Nisaea sediminum: one gene and its partner. The protein of the gene in region 1 interacts with the protein of each later gene in a pairwise test. Links are inferred from orthologs where the notes say so. Each region holds a gene or a part of one and is shown on either strand. Other genes may lie near its edges.

The links.
Region 2: the proteins of ctaD (region 1) and IG122_RS03290 interact in binary tests that used the Escherichia coli proteins (3 or more experiments, as listed by UniProt). The link is inferred for Nisaea sediminum from one-to-one orthologs.

What each region holds. Positions count from the first base shown.
Region 1 is NZ_JACZCQ010000006.1:342,619-350,486, reverse strand. What follows is about bases 2,515-5,415. They hold ctaD (cytochrome c oxidase subunit I), read left to right. Parts: upstream 2,515-3,122; coding sequence 3,123-4,709; downstream 4,710-5,415. Other genes in these bases: IG122_RS13715 (heme o synthase), read left to right, coding at 4,769-5,415; coxB (cytochrome c oxidase subunit II), read left to right, coding at 2,515-3,096. Outside these bases: IG122_RS13740 (methyl-accepting chemotaxis protein), read right to left, coding at 1-49; IG122_RS13735 (hypothetical protein), read right to left, coding at 52-390; metalloprotease TldD, read right to left, coding at 509-1,942; more of coxB, read left to right, coding at 2,239-2,514; more of IG122_RS13715, read left to right, coding at 5,416-5,686; IG122_RS13710 (hypothetical protein), read left to right, coding at 5,683-5,826; IG122_RS13705 (cytochrome c oxidase assembly protein), read left to right, coding at 5,830-6,456; IG122_RS13700 (cytochrome c oxidase subunit 3), read left to right, coding at 6,504-7,289; IG122_RS13695 (DUF983 domain-containing protein), read left to right, coding at 7,324-7,698; IG122_RS13690 (SURF1 family protein), read left to right, coding at 7,755-7,868. UniProt on the Escherichia coli protein: Cytochrome bo(3) ubiquinol oxidase is the terminal enzyme in the aerobic respiratory chain of E.coli that predominates when cells are grown at high aeration.
Region 2 is NZ_JACZCQ010000001.1:695,196-698,237, forward strand. What follows is about bases 188-3,042. They hold IG122_RS03290 (aminotransferase), read left to right. Parts: upstream 188-960; coding sequence 961-2,124; downstream 2,125-3,042. Other genes in these bases: IG122_RS03285 (pyridoxal phosphate-dependent aminotransferase), read right to left, coding at 188-778; IG122_RS03300 (DUF423 domain-containing protein), read right to left, coding at 2,309-2,689; IG122_RS03305 (NAD(P)H-hydrate dehydratase), read left to right, coding at 2,827-3,042. Also shown: more of IG122_RS03285, read right to left, coding at 1-187. UniProt on the Escherichia coli protein: Shows aminotransferase activity with methionine and histidine as substrates, and to a lesser extent also with phenylalanine.

The DNA.
Region 1 (7,868 bases):
GGGCGAGAAAACTGACCGATTTGGCGCGGATCGAATCCAGCGTGTTCATTTTCATAAATCCTTTTGGAGCGGAAAGCGGGTGCCGCCTTTGACGCCTATGCAACCGAAGAGCCCGCCGGGATCGACGACCGCCCAAGCGCCCGCATTGCGCAGGCGTTCGGACGCGTCGGGCCGTTCGAGCCGGACAAGCGCGATGTTGTTTGTGCCGCCATGGCGCAGCATGGAGCCGCCGGCTTCGGACACCGCACCGAGAACGGAAGATTTGTCGAACCAGGGAGGAAAAATTGCCGCGACCGTCTGGTCGGACCTGACAGGCGCCGTAAGCATCAGCCCGGCGAGGAACGCCGAACTGACAATCAACAATGCCACCGCACCGACCGCGTCACGCAAGTCGCTTTCCTCTTCGAGTTCTGAAGTGAACGGAGGACTCCTGCCTCAACCGATGCAGGATTTAAGCAACTCTACGTAAAAATACACTTAATGGGCCGGTAACCTTAGCAATCTGTTCCTACATCGCGGTGCCGCCGATGGTCACGCCCGTCATCTTCAGCGTGGGCTGTCCGACGCCGACCGGAACGCCCTGGCCGCTCTTGCCGCAGGTCCCGATCCCGTCGTCCAGCGCAAGGTCATTGCCGATCATCGTGATCTGGTTCATCGCGTCCGGGCCGTTGCCGATCAGGGTCGCGCCTTTGACCGGGGCGCCGATCTTGCCGTCCTCGATCAGATAGGCCTCGCTGGCGGAGAACACGAACTTGCCGGAGGTGATGTCGACCTGGCCGCCGGCAAAGTTGACCGCATAGAGACCTTTCTTCACGGAGGCGAGGATCTCGCCCGGGTCCTTGTCGCCGGCTTCCATGAAGGTGTTGGTCATGCGCGGCATCGGATGGTGCGCGAAGCTTTGGCGCCGTCCGTTGCCGGTCGGCTCCATGCCCATCAGGCGCGCATTCTGCCGGTCCTGCATGTAGCCGACGAGGATGCCGTCCTCGATCAGCACGTTGCGCTGGCTGCGCGTGCCCTCGTCGTCGATGCTGATCGAACCGCGGCGGTCGTGGATGGTGCCGTCATCGACCACGGTGACGCCCTTGGCGGCGACGCGCTGGCCGATCATTCCGGAAAAGGTCGAGGTTTTCTTGCGGTTGAAGTCGCCTTCCAGTCCGTGGCCGACCGCCTCGTGCAGCATGACGCCCGGCCAGCCGTTGCCGAGCACCACTTCCATCTCGCCCGCCGGGGCGGCGACGGAGGAGAGGTTCACCTCGGCGATCCGCATCGCCTCGTCGACCTGGGCCTTCCACTTCTCCGGCGTCAGGTAGAGATCGTAGGCGACCCGGCCGCCGGCACCGCAGCCGCCGGTCTCCATCCGGTCGCCTTCCGCCATCACGACGGAGACATTGAGACGCACCAGCGGACGGATATCCGCGACCCGGTGCCCGCCGGCGCGGATGATCTGCACCGCCTGCCAGGAGCCGGCCAGCGAGGCACTGACCTGTTTCACGCGAGGGTCTCTGGCGCGGGCGTAGGCGTCGATTTCCTTCAGCAGATCGACCTTGTCGGCAAACGGCGTCAAGGCAAGAGGGTTGGCGTCGGTGTAGAGCGTGGCGTTGCTGGCGGCGGGCGGGGCGGCGAGGGTGCCGCCATGGCCGTGACGGACACTGGAGACGGTGTCCGCCGCGCGCTTGATGGCCTCCTCGGAAAGATCGGAGGCATGCGCGTAGCCGTGCGCTTCTCCGGCGATCGCGCGCAGGCCGAAGCCCTGGGTCGAATCAAAGGAGGCGGTCTTCAGGCGGCCGTCATCGAAAGCAAGGCTCTCGCTCTGGCGGTATTCGAGGAACAGCTCACCGTCGTCCGCGCCGTGCAGCGCCTCGTCGACGAGGCGGCCGACCCGGTCGAGATCCATGCCGCTGCGCTCGAAAAACAGTTCGTCCGTCTTGCCAAGGTCGCTCATTGAGTCCGCTCCTGAAATGTCCCGCGCGGGTGCGGGGCGCCGGTATGGGCTTGATCTTTCCGATAGCATATGGTCCCAAGCACGGGAAAGTCACGGTGCGCCCTTGCGGAAGAGCGCGGCGCCCGTCCGTTGCAAGAGGCGCGTCACTTCGTCGCGGATCGCTGGACCGCCCCGTGCCGGAGATCGAATTGTCTTCACGCAATGAGGCGGACGGTGTATTGCGATACCCTTGTGAAGGGCCGCGCCTGACGCTAAAAACGGCCCCGAGTACGAATATTGCGGAGAGAACGGACACCATGAGGCTTTTTAACCGGGCAATCTCCAGCCTCGCGCATCTCGCGGCGCTGCCCCTCCTGTTGGTCGCAACGCTGGCTCAGCCCGCCGGCGCCGAAGAAATCCGCATGCCCCAGCCCTACCAGCTGGGTTTGCAGGATCCGGTCTCGCCGGTCGGTGTTCACATCGGTGAATTCCACACCTACTTGCTCTACCTGATTTTCGCGATCTCGCTCTTCGTGCTCGCGCTGCTGGTTTATGTCTGTTTCCGCTACCGCGCTTCGGCCAACCCGAACCCGTCCCGGACCTCGCACAACACGCTGATCGAGATCCTCTGGACCGCGGTTCCGGTCATTATTCTTGTGGTGGTCGCGATCCCGTCTTTCAAGAACCTCTACTATCTTGATCGTGCGGTCGATCCGGACATGACCATCAAGGTCACCGGAAACCAGTGGTACTGGTCCTACGAATATCCGGACGAGCAGATCGTCTTCGACAGCTACCTGCTTGAGGGCGAGGACCTGCAGAAGGTGAACGGCCACCGTCTGCTCGACGTCGACAATCCGCTTGTCGTTCCGACGGGCAAGAAGATCCAGATCCTGGTGACCAGCAACGACGTCTTCCATTCCTTCTTCGTTCCGTCCGCGGTGGTGCAGATCTATGCCGTCGGCGGCCGCACCAACGAGACCTGGATGCAGTTCGACAAGGAAGGCACCTTCTACGGCCAGTGCAACCAGATCTGCGGTCCGCGTCACGCCTACATGCCCATCGTTGTCAAGGCCCTCTCCGAGGCCGACTACGCCGAATGGCTGAAGGGGGCGAAGGATAAATTCGCGATGAACAACGATGCGCCGGTCCGCGTCGCCGTTAACGCCAACTAACAACCACGCTATTGGGAGAGACCGATATGAGTGCCGCGCACGCTCACGCTGATGACCATGGGGTGCCGACGGGTATCCGGCGCTGGTTGTATTCGACCAACCACAAAGACATCGGCACGATGTACCTGATCTTCGCGATCATCGCCGGCTTAATCGGCGGCGCGATGTCCATCTACATGCGGATGGAGCTCCAGAATCCGGGCGTCCAGTTCATGGAAAACGGCCAGGTCTGGAACGTCTTCACCACGGCCCATGGCCTGATCATGGTGTTCTTCCTGGTCATGCCGGCGCTGATCGGAGGCTTCGGCAACTGGTTCGTGCCGCTCATGATCGGTGCGCCGGACATGGCCTTCCCGCGGATGAACAACATCAGCTTCTGGCTGCTGATCCCGGCCTTCCTGCTGCTCTTCCTGTCGGTCTTCGCCGATGGCGGCGCGGGCGTGGGCTGGACGATCTACCCGCCGATGTCGAGCAAGCTCGGCACGCCTGGCCCGTCCATGGACATGGCGATCCTGTCGCTGCACCTTGCCGGTGCCTCCTCGATCCTCGGCGCCAGCAACTTCATCACCACGATCTTCAACATGCGCGCACCGGGCATGACGCTGCACAAGATGCCGCTCTTCGTCTGGTCGATCCTGATCACGGCGTTCCTGCTGCTGTTGGCGCTTCCGGTCCTGGCCGGCGCCATCACCATGCTGCTGACCGACCGCAACTTCGGCACGGCCTTCTTCGACCCGTCCGGCGGCGGTGATCCGATCCTGTTCCTGCACCTCTTCTGGTTCTTCGGCCATCCCGAGGTGTACATCATGATCCTGCCGGCCTTCGGCATCATCAGCCACGTGGTCTCGACCTTCTCGCGCAAGCCGGTCTTCGGCTATCTCGGCATGGCCTACGCGATGGTCTCCATCGGCTTCGTCGGCTTCATCGTCTGGGCGCACCACATGTACACGGTGGGCCTCGATGTCGACACGCGGGCCTATTTCACGGCGGCGACCATGGTTATCGCGGTGCCGACCGGTGTGAAGATCTTCTCCTGGATCGCGACCATGTGGGGCGGGTCGATCTCGTTCCGCGTCCCGATGATCTGGGCGATCGGCTTCATCTTCCTCTTCACGGTCGGCGGCGTCACCGGCGTGGTGCTGGCCAATGCCGGCGTCGACGTGGTGCTGCACAACACCTACTACGTGATCGCGCACTTCCACTACGTGCTGTCGCTGGGCGCGGTCTTCGCGCTGTTCTGCGGGTTCTATTACTGGTTCCCGAAAATGTCCGGCTACCACTACAACGGCTTCCTGGCCCGGGTGCATTTCTGGATCATGTTCATCGGTGCGAACCTGACCTTCTTCCCGATGCACTTCCTCGGGCTGGCGGGCATGCCGCGGCGCTACATCGATTATCCGGATGCGCTGCACGGCTGGAACTACGTGGCTTCGATCGGCGCCTATATGGGCGGTGCCGCAACCCTGCTGTTCCTCTTCATCGTCTTCGAGGCGTTCATGAAGAAGCGGGTCGCCGGCGACAATCCGTGGGGCGAAAGCGCGGACACTCTCGAGTGGACCGTGTCCTCCCCGCCGCCGTTCCACACCTTCGACGAGCTGCCGCGGATCAAGTGATCCGCGGCGCCTCGCGGCGCTGATTTCAGAGCGGACCGAAGCGAGAAAGGTTCTCTTGCGTGTCTGACACTTCCATCGAGCTCAAAGCGGCGGCACCGACCGCCGCTTCGGCGTCTGAAGCGATCCGGGACTACCTGTCGCTGCTGAAGCCGCGGGTGATGTCGCTTGTCGTCTTCACCGGGTTCGTCGGCCTCTATCTCGCCCCGGGCGAGCTCAATCCTGGCCTGGCGGCCGTTGCGGTGCTCTGCATCGCGATCGGAGCGGGCGCGTCCGGTGCGATCAACATGTGGTACGACCGTGATATCGACGCCGTCATGGCGCGGACGCGCGGCCGGCCGATCCCCATGGGCAAGGTCGGCGCCGACGAGGCGCTCGCCTTCGGCGTCATCCTGTCCGGCTTTTCCGTCATGGTGATGGGGCTCGCGACCAACTGGGTCGCGGCCGCGCTGCTGGCCGGCACGATCGGCTTCTATGTCTTCATCTATACGATGTGGCTGAAGCGCCGCACGCCGCAGAACATCGTCATCGGCGGTGCCTCGGGCGCGCTCCCGCCGGTGATCGGCTGGGCCGCCGTGACCGGCGACGTCACTCTGCTGCCGCTGGTCATGTTCCTGATCATCTTCATGTGGACGCCGCCACATTTCTGGGCGCTCTCGCTCTATCGTTCCGGCGACTACGAAGCCGCGGGCGTACCCATGCTGCCGGTGGTCTCCGGCCGGCGCGAAACCCAGAAGCAGATCCTGATCTACACCCTGCTGCTGGTACCGATCACCCTGCTTCCGGCCGCGTTCGACTCCATAGGTCTGCTGACTTACGGCCTGCCAGCCGCGGCGTTCGGTCTGGTCTTCACGCTTTCCGCATGGCGCGTGTTCCGCGATGCCAGCGAGAGGAACTGCCGCCGTTTGTTCGGCTATTCCATTCTCTATCTCTTCGTGATTTTCACGCTGCTGATCATCGATCGGGCGGCAGGGGCATGAGTGCGATGAGCGACGATCAGAAACCGGAAACCAGAGAGGAATTCTATGCCCGCAAGAAGGGCAAGAATCTCGCCATTCTGGCTTGTATCATTGCGTTCTTCGTCCTGTTCTACGTCATCACCATCCTGAAGATGGGTTGAGCCATGACGGAACCGACGGAACGTAAGCGGAGCAATGCGCGGGTCGGCCTGGCACTGGGTGCGCTGGTCCTCAGCATGGTCGGCGTTTCCTTTGCCGCGGTTCCGCTCTACGACCTGTTCTGCCGGGTCACCGGCTTCGGCGGCACCACGCAGATCGCGGACGGCGCCAATGCGGAGATCCTCGACCGGAAGGTCACGGTTCGGTTCGACGCGAGCGTGCAGCCGGACCTGAAATGGTCCTTCCGGCCGGTCCAGACATCGGTCGAACTCAAGATCGGGGAAACCAAGCTCGCCTTCTATGAGGCGGTGAACAACGGCGACGAGCCGATCGTCGGGACGGCGACCTTCAACGTGACGCCGGACAAGGCCGGGATCTATTTCGACAAGATCGACTGCTTCTGCTTCACCGAGCAGGTGCTGCAACCGGGTCAGCGGGTCGACATGCCGGTCTCTTTCTATATCGACCCGGACATGGACAAGGACGTAAAGATGGACGGGGTGACGACGATTACCTTGTCCTACACCTTCTACAAAGCACAGGATCAGTCCGGAGCAACAGCCGCGCGGAACCAGGCCGCCCTGAAAGAGACAGGGGCCGGGGCGCGCGGCGCGACGGACATCAAGGGATAATCAAGGAGAGGAAGGCGCGCAAAACGCCGGACTGAAGGGGAAAGATAATGAGCGGACATCCACAGCATTCCTACCATCTCGTCGAACCGAGCCCGTGGCCCTTTGTCGGATCCATGTCCGGCTTCATCACCGCGGTCGGCGCCGTCATGTTCATGCATGAATATGCGTTCGGCGGGTACATCCTGATCGCCGGCCTGCTCTCGATCATGATGACCATGTTCTTCTGGTGGCGCGACGTGGTGCGCGAGGCCGAGTATCAGGGCCATCACACCTCGATCGTCCAGCTCGGTATGCGCTACGGCATGATCCTCTTCATCGCCTCCGAGGTGATGTTCTTCGCCGCCTTCTTCTGGGCTTTCTTCGACAGTTCGCTCTATCCGGATACCGGTGTCTGGCCGCCGGAAGGCATCGTGCCGTTCGACGCCTGGGACCTGCCGCTGATCAACACCATGATTCTGTTGCTCTCTGGCTGCACGGTGACCTGGGCGCACCACGCGCTGATCGAGAACAAGCGGGACCAGTTCCAGCTCGGCCTCGGCATCACCATCCTGCTCGGCGCGGCTTTCACGGCGCTGCAGGCCTTCGAGTACAGCCACGCGGCCTTCGGGTTTACCGACGGCATCTACGCCTCGACCTTCTATCTTGCGACCGGCTTCCACGGCTTCCACGTGATCATCGGAACGACCTTCCTGACGGTCTGCTGGTTCCGCGGCCGCGCCGGCCATTTCAAGCCGGACCATCATTTCGGCTTCGAGGCGGCGGCCTGGTACTGGCACTTCGTCGACGTGGTCTGGCTGTTCCTGTTCGTCTGCGTCTACTGGTGGGGCGGCTGACGGCCGGTATGGGATCGATGCGGGAGGATAGCGCGTGAGCGAGCCTTACTATCCCCCGCTGTCCCCGCTATCGACCGGGCTCTCCTGCACCTGTCCGCGCTGTGGCAAGGGGAGCCTGTTCGAGGGCTTTCTAAAGGTCCGCGACGTCTGCGCGAACTGCGGGCTGGACCTGAAGAACGAAGACAGCGGTGACGGTCCCGCTGTCTTCATCATTTTCGTGCTCGGGGGGACCGTCGTGCCCCTCGCGCTCTGGATCGAGACGCTGTTCGAACCGCCGCTCTGGGTGCATGCCGTGCTCTGGAGCGCCGTGGTTCTCGGCGGCACCGTGGCGCTGCTACGGCCTTTGAAGGCCTACACGATCGCGCTGCAATTCAAGCACAAGACACCGCACCGCCCGCCGGGGACCTAGCCGGCGTCAACGGAGCGGGCCGCCCCGCTCCGGCGGGCACAGTCTGGGATTAGAACATGCTCGGCAATCGCAGGTTTCGCCCCACCTTCTGGGCCACCTTCTTCACTATCCTCGCTGCCGCTTTCATGCTCGGTCTCTGCTACTGGCAGATCGAGCGCCTGATCTGGAAG
Region 2 (3,042 bases), on another replicon or contig:
CGTGGGGGAAGACGTCCTTCGGCCAGACGCTGTAGCCGAGCCGCCACCCGGTCATGGCATAGGTCTTTGACCAGCCGTCGAGCAGGATCAGACGGTCTGCGATCTCGGGATATTGCAGGAGGCTGACATGCTCGCGGTCGTCGTAGAGCATCTCGCTGTAGATCTCGTCGCTCATGATCGCGACGTCGGGCCAGGCCTGCAGGCCGGCGACCAGTTTGTCGAACTCTTCCCGCGGGACGACGCCGCCGGTCGGGTTGGCCGGGCTGTTGACGATGATCAGCCGGGTCCGGCTGGTGATCCCGGCGAGCACTTCTTCGGCGGAGAATGCGAAGCCGTTCTCTTCGCGCAGCGGGATCGAGACCGCCTTCGCGCCGGAGAATTCGATCGCCGACTTGTAGATCGGGAAGCCGGGATCCGGGAACATGATTTCCGCGCCTTCCTCGCCGAAGATCATCATCGCGAGGAACATGGTGACCTTGCCGCCGGGAACCACCAGCACGCGCCCCGGATCGACCGCGACGCCGTGCCGCCGCTCGAGATTGGCGGCGACCGCTTCCCGCAGGGCCGGGATACCGTTGGCTGGGGTATAGCCGTGATGACCGTCATGCAGCGCCTTGACCGCGGCCTCGACGATATTGTCGGGCGTCCGGAAATCGGGCTGGCCGATGCCGAGATTGATGATGCTCTTGCCCTCAGCCGCGAGCTGGTTGGCGCGCGCCAGCACTGAGAAGGCCGTTTCCGTCCCGAGATGGTTGAGCCGTTCCGCCAGCTTCGTCATATCCCTGTTCCTTCCGAATTTATCGGCGAATTATTGTTTTCTCCGGCGACCTTATAACGGCGAGTCCGGACACTCACAATCTGCCGTTTCGCCGCGTGGAAGCGGGAAACCTTGCCAAGGGCTTGGCCTTGGGCTAATCGCCATCGCTCTCTTTTGCCTGGGCCCTTGCCGGAGTGACCCCGATGAAGCCTGCCAACAGTCTGCTTTCCTCTTACGGAACCACCGTATTCGAGGTCATGTCGCGGTTGGCGATCGAGCACGGATCGATCAACCTGGGGCAGGGTTTTCCGGACGATCTCGGCCCGGATCCGGTGCTGAAGAAGGCCTCCGACTTCCTCTTCGACCGCCCGAACCAGTATCCGCCGATGCTCGGTGTTCCCGAGCTCCGTCAGGCCGTCGCCAAGCATAACAAGCGGTTCTACGGGCTGGATGTGGACTGGCAGACGGAAGTCATGGTCAGCACGGGTGCGACAGAAGGTCTCGCGGCCTGTTTCTTCGGCCTGATCGAGCCCGGCGACGAGGTCGTGCTGATCGAGCCGACCTATGACTGCTATCTGCCGATTATCCGCCGTGCGGGCGGTATTCCGCGCGTCGTCACCCTGCGTCCTCCGGAATGGAAACTCGATGTCGCCGCGTTGAAGGCGGCGTTCAGCGAGAAAACCAAGCTGCTGGTGCTGAACTCGCCGATGAACCCGGCCTCGAAGGTCTTCACCGGGGAAGAGTTGAAAGCGATCGCCGAGACCGTGATCGCGCATGATTGCTACGCGGTCTGTGACGAGGTCTACGAGCACATGGCCTTTGACGGCCGCCGCCACCATCCGCTGATGGCGCTTCCGGGCATGCGCGAGCGTACCGTGCGGATTGGCTCGGCCGGCAAGACCTTCTCGCTGACGGGCTGGAAGGTCGGCTACCTGACCGCGCCGGCGGAACTGTTGCAGCCGATAGCCAAGGCGCATCAGTTCCTCGTCTTCACCACCGCGCCTAACCTGCAGCGCGCTGTCGCCTTCGGGCTCGAACAGGATGACAGTTATTTTAACGGGTTGCGCGACTCCATGCAGGCGAAGAGGGACCGGCTCGCGGAAGGCCTCAGCAAGATCAGCGGCATCGACTGCGTTGAATGCGAAGGCACTTACTTCCAGTTCGTCGACATTTCTGGGCTCGGCTTCGACGGCGACGATGTCGCCTTCTGCCGCCACATCACCACCGAGGCGGGGGTGACGGCCGTGCCGGTCAGCGCCTTCTTCCACGGTGAAGCGCCGAAGAACTTCATTCGTTTCTGTTTCGCCAAGAAGGACGTCATTCTGGACGACGCGGTCGCACGGCTCGCGGCCCATTTCGGCGGCTAGAAAATAGAGGTCAAATCGCTCGGTAAATCGGTTGACGGGCCAACCGTGTTACAGTAGGTAATCGGCCCTCGCGGTGACGCGAGCGAACATGTGGCGGGTGTAGCTCAGCTGGTTAGAGCGCCAGATTGTGGATCTGGAGGTCGTGGGTTCAAGACCCATCACTCGCCCCATTTTCTCCTCAGGATCATTTTCCGACAGAACGCGCGCCGGCAATGCCGAGGGCGAGCCATCCGGCCATGAAGCAGGCGCCTCCGAACGGTGCGAGCGCAGTCGTCGTTGCGCCGCCGCTGAAGGCGCTTGCATAGAGCGATCCGGAAAAGAACGCGGTTCCGGCAATGAAAAGCACAGCGGCGCCGAGCGGCAGCCGTGCTGGTGCACACCCGGCGAGCAGCAGTGACGCCGCCAGACCCGCGAGATGGACCAGGTGATAGAGCAGGGCGGCCTCGAAGCGGTCATGGGCGACCTGATCGAAACCCGCTGCATGCGCCCCGTAGGCCCCGAGCGCTACCGCCGAAAGACCGAGCAGGCCGAGGGTGAGCCAGAGAAATCTTGTCAGAATAAACATCTACAGGTCCGGTGCCGGTCGCGGTTGAGGCGGATAAGCGCATTCCAAGGGGCGAACTCTCGACATATCCTTCGGTGATGACAAGAGTTTGCGGCTGCGGCGAATTGCCGGGCCGGGACTGGATGGGGAGAGCTGACGTGGACGAGCTGGCGCTGCTCACCGTCTCTGAAATGGCAGAGGCGGACCGGGGAACGATCGAGGGCGGGGTACCCGGCATCGATCTGATGGAGGCGGCCGGCAAGTCCGTTGCGGATGCAATCATGGCCCGGTTTTCGCCCCGGCGGACTCTGGTCGCCTGCGGCCCGGGAAATAACGGCGGCGACGGTTTCGTCGTCGCGCGATTGCTGCGCGCG